2 regions of the Pseudarthrobacter sp. SORGH_AS 212 genome follow, and region 1 is predicted to be linked to the other one. Evidence: riboswitches for the same ligand, from Rfam matches in the RefSeq annotation. Region 1 holds a riboswitch; the other holds the start of a gene.
What was found. A riboswitch is a leader RNA that binds a small molecule or an ion and turns the genes downstream of it on or off. The one in region 1 is predicted to bind S-adenosylmethionine.
Positions count from the first base shown of each region.

Region 2: another riboswitch for S-adenosylmethionine. It lies ahead of QE394_RS06455 (cobalamin-independent methionine synthase II family protein); the one in region 1 lies ahead of QE394_RS17080 (aminotransferase class V-fold PLP-dependent enzyme).

Region 1 covers NZ_JAUTAA010000001.1:3,725,594-3,728,075, forward strand. The annotation lists gene QE394_RS17080 (aminotransferase class V-fold PLP-dependent enzyme) at 1-1,021, opposite strand, end outside; SAM riboswitch class IV at 1,060-1,173, opposite strand; gene hisN (histidinol-phosphatase) at 1,335-2,147, opposite strand; gene QE394_RS17090 (ribosome small subunit-dependent GTPase A) at 2,209-2,482, opposite strand, start outside.
Region 2 covers NZ_JAUTAA010000001.1:1,420,245-1,422,726, reverse strand. The annotation lists gene QE394_RS06455 (cobalamin-independent methionine synthase II family protein) at 1-1,085, opposite strand, end outside; SAM riboswitch class I at 1,097-1,201, opposite strand; gene QE394_RS06450 (M14 family zinc carboxypeptidase) at 1,385-2,470, shown strand.

The DNA of each region.
Region 1 (2,482 bases):
CGCCGTCGATCGCCTGCAGGCCTTCCACCAGGTAGGAACGGATGGCCGACTCGTGGGCGTGCCAGCGGTCCTGGTCCAGGCTCGCGATAACCTGTGTTGCCCGCGCCAAGGTAGCCGCACCCAGTACGTTGGGGGAGCCGCCCTCATGGCGGGCCGGGCCGATGGCCCAGCTGACGCCGTCGAGCTTTGCCTCCTTGACGGCGCCACCGCCGGCGAGGTGCGGAGTTCCGGCGTCGAGCCAGTCCGGGCGGCCCACCAGGACGCCCGCGCCAAACGGTGCGTAGAGCTTGTGCCCGGAGAAGGCAAGGTAGTCGACGTCGTCGGCGCTGATGTCCACGCGGCGGTGCGGCGCCAGCTGGGCCGCGTCCACCACGATGCGCGCACCGTGACGGTGGGCGAGGGCGGCAAGCTCCCTGATGGGCAGGATTTCGCCGGTGACGTTGGAGGCGCCGGTCACGGCCAGGAGGCTGACGCCGCCCTGCTCAAGCTCGGTGCGCACGGAATCGATGGTCCCGGCGATCGTGTCGGCGGCGACGATGCTCCGGTGGGGGACACCCTGCCACGGCAGCAGGTTGGCGTGGTGTTCGATGTCCAGGTAGAGGACGTCACCGGCGGGTTCGCCGTCGGTGCCGGGGAGGCAGCCGGCCAGCAGGTTGAGGGAATCGGTGGTGTTCCTGGTGAAGATCACGGAATCGTCGGGGCGCCCGCCGACGAACTCGCGGACGATGTTGCGCGCGTTCTCGTAGACCGAAGTGCTGATCTGCGATGCGTATCCGGCACCGCGGTGGACGCTGGCGTAGAACGGCAGGATCTCGTTGAGGTAGGCCGACACCACGGTCAGGGCCGGGGCGGAGGCCCCGTAGTCAAGGTTGGCGTAGCGGACGTGCCCGCCGGAGATCAACGGGGCCAGGATTTCGGCGCCTGTAACCGCTGAAAGCGGACGTCCGGCGGCGGCCAGTCGTTCGTCAGGAACGTTCCCGGCGGCGATGGCGGTAATGGGGGAGTCGACGGCAGTAGTCATGGAGACCTCACTTCAGGACAGGACTCCGGCTGTGCTGGAATCCGCGCTTGCCGCATCCGCTCCGGACCGGCCTGGTCGTCACCCGGGGCACCCCACCGCGAATGGAGGGTTGCCGGCCAGCAAACCGGGGTTTAGCGCTGGCACTCGTGACCTGGATAAAACCATAGAACATCAGGCGGCCCGGTCCGAAGCCGGGGGGATTGTTAAGGCCTTTGTTACGCGCGGCCCGGAAACGGGACTTTCTCCGAAGAATACGACGGCGGGCGCCCCCTTTTGGAGGCGCCCGCGGTCGATTGTTCGGAAGGAGGCCGGCTTACAGCAGGTCGTCCAGTCCGGGGTTGAGCCGGTGCAGCACTTCGGTGTGCAGGATGGAATTGGTGGCCAGGGCGTTCCCGCCGAACGGCCCGTCCTCACCTTCGAGCGAAGTGAAGCGGCCGCCTGCCTCCACCACGATGGGCACGAGGGCGGCCATGTCATAAAGGTTCAGCTCGGGCTCGCAGGCGATGTCCACCGATCCTTCGGCCACCATGCAGTAGGACCAGAAATCGCCGTAAGCGCGCGTGCGCCAGACGTCCTCAGTCAGGCCCAGGAAGTCGTCCAGGTTGCCGCGTTCCTTCCAGCCGCCCAGGCTGGAATAGGACAGCGAAGCGTCGGACAGGGTGGAAACGTCCGAGACCCGGAGCCGGGTGGCCGACGCAAGGGATCGGCCCATGTAAGCCCCCATGCCTTTGGCGGCCCACCACCGCTTACCCAGGGCGGGTGCGCTGACAACGCCAACCACCGGCTCGCCCTCATCAACGAGGGCGATGAGCGTGGCCCAGACGGGAACTCCGCGGACGAAGTTCTTGGTGCCGTCGATGGGATCGATGATCCACCGCCGGGAGCCGTGGCCGGTGCTGCCGAACTCTTCGCCCAGCACAGCGTCGCGTGGCCGGGAACGTGAGAGCTGGCCGCGGATGGCTTCCTCGGCGGCTTTGTCCGCATCGGTGACCGGCGTCAGGTCGGGCTTGGTCTCCACGTGGAGGTCCTGCGCCTTGAAGCGGCTCATGGTCTGGTCATCCACGGAGTCGGCCAGGACATGGGCCAGGCGCAGGTCGTCGTTATAGGTCGAAGCGGGTTGGATCATGGTTCCAAACTACCGTCTGGCGCCGTTTCTGCCGGGAGGTCGGCCGTGCCGGTTGGTGCTGTCAGCTGATGGTGCCGAGCTCCTTGGCCTCCTGGGCTTCCATCCTGGGATCGGTGCCCAGGAGCCGCCGGAGCGAAGCCAGGCGCGCTTCACCGGTGGGTCCTGCGTGTCCGCCGGCCACCCAGGCGTCGAGCCCGCAGTTGACGGCAGCGGCGGTGTGCTTGCAGCCGCGTTCGCAATCATCAGTGCCCGGCGAAAGATCCGGGAATGACCTCAGGATCCGGTCCGGATCCACGTGGGCAAGGCCAAATGACCGGATGCCGGGGGTGTCGATG
Region 2 (2,482 bases), 2.3 Mb from region 1:
CCGACTACGTCGGCGAATCGCACAATCCTGTCCGCCACCAGGTCCGGGTGCTCCACCACGTTGGTGGCGTGGGAGACGACGCCCGGAATGATCAGCTTGCCATCGGGGAGTTTCGTGTCTTCCCAGACCCGCCATTCATGTTCGTGGCGGACGTTTGCCGCCTCGAAGGAGTAGGCGCCGGCGTTGACCTGCAGGACGGAACCGAGGATGTCTGCGAAGGGGATGTCAGTGGTGTGCGGGCCGTGCCAGGAGCCCCAGCACACGTGCAGCCGGATCTGTTCCTGCGGGAGGTCCCGCAGCGCCCAGTTGGTGGCCTCCACGCGCAGCTGGATGAACTTCAGGTAGTCCTCCAGCGCCGGTTCGGGGTTGATCTGGTCCCAGCTTTCGGCAAGGGACGGGTCATCGAGCTGGACGGTCAGACCGGCGTCGATGATGGCCTTGTATTCCTCACGCATGGCGTCGGCACAGGCGTAGACGAGTTCCTCGTCCGTCTTGTAATACTCGTTGGCCACCCGGGCGCATGAGCCGGGGGAGAGAGACGCTACGAAGCCCTCCGTCAGCCCTGCGGCGGCCAAGCCCGTCTTGAGGTTGTTGACATCCGAGGCCACCAGGTCCTGCCCGGTGTAAGTGAGGGGGCCCGCGATCTTTGGCTGGGTGACGCTCTTGCGGTGGGCCAGGATTCCCGACGACGGGTCGTTGTAAGCCTCGCTGAACTGCTGGCGGTCCCGCCGGTCGGGGAATGATGTGAGGACGACGTTTCCGGGCGACGAACGCCGGACCTCGGAGTCTGCCCAGCGGTCCACGTCGGTAGGCTCCAGTCCGCCGAGCCGGGCGAAGGAGTAGTTCCACCACGCCCCGTAGTCAACAGAGTTGGCCATGGTGTGCCCGTATTCACCGTCGTTGGGAATGTCGATGCCGAGGTCCTTCTGGCGCTGGACAACGTCAACCACCGAGGCTTCGAGGAGTTCCAGGAATTCGGGCGTAATTCCGTCGGCTTCCTTGGCAGCGTTTGCAGCAATGAGTTCAGGCGTCCTCGGCAATGAGCCTGCGTGGGTGGCGCGGATGTGGTCAGTGTTCTGGGGCACGGTGGAGTTCCTTTCCATCGGTCCTGGCAGTAGCACCTTCGGGGCAGGGGGACTCCCTGCTGTACGGGTTGCTGCGGCGTCACTGAGCCAGGTCTCTCAGCCGCTCCGGATGGGTCAGTTCCACTCAAGCCCACCGGCCGGAAGCGGGGCAAATCGGTTTCACGATGTGGCGTGGCTGCCACTGGGAGAGCGCAGTCATAGGCTTACCAGGATTCGTTGAGTCCATTGACAGGTTTCAATCAGCTTGGTTGGCTGTTGTCACAGCGCGCAATGGGGGACATGGCGGCTGGACGCACTCAATGCACTCGAAAGAGGTAACGCACGTGAAGAAATCCCTGGCTACTTTTAGGACCCTTGCCGTTTCAGGGGCCCTTGCACTGGCGGTTGTCGCCGCTCCTGCTCCAGCCATCGCTGTGGGGGAGGGGCCCAACTACGGAGGCAACGGCCAGATCACCACATCCAAGCTGGCCACCTATGACCAGATGGTTTCTTTCCTGAAGGACCAGGACGCCAAGCAGCCTGCCATGGAACTGGAGGTCATCGGCAAAACGGTGAAGGGCCGCGACATCCACCTGGTCAAGTACATCTCGGACCCGGCCAAGCCCACCATCCTCTACTTGACCCAGCAGCACGGCAACGAACAGCTCACTACCGAGGGAGCCATGGAGTTCGTCAAGCACCTCGGCACCGGAAAATCGGCGGACATCCTCAAAGGCGTCAACATCCTGGTGGTTCCGATGCTCAACGCGGACGGTGCCATGGGTGACGTCAACTTCTCCCTGGAGGACTACATCGCCAAGGGTGACCGCAACATGACCCGCTTCAACGCCGAGGGCGTGGACCTGAACCGGGACCACGTGGCCAAGATCCAGCCGGAAACCCAGGCCCTGCACAACAATGTGATGCGCAAATACCGGGTCGACTACATGATCGACCTGCACCACCAGGGCACCCGGGCAGAGCGCGACGGCAAACTGGTGTCCGGCTCCATCCTGTACCCCACCACCCCCAACGCCGATCCCGCCGTCGTCGAACGGTCCAAGCAGCTCGGCGCCGTGGTCTTCGACAACGTTGACTCCACCGGATGGGGCCACCTTGGCAAGTACCAGGGCGGCAGCGCCGAGACCATCAGCCGCAACGGCATCTCAGTGGAATACGGCATCGCCACCCTGCTCTTCGAGATGCGCGGCATGTCGGACCATTACCTCGACGGCTACGCGCTGGGACAGCGCAGCAACGGCTACCTGATCAAGCAGACGGTTACCACGCTGACGTCAACCGCCGCCGCCATCGCGGACGGTTCAATTGCCGACGCCGACACCTCCTTCTGGGACACCCTCGCCGAGCAGACCTCCCGCCCGGCGGGCGAGGCCGACGACGAATAACGGCCGCAGGGC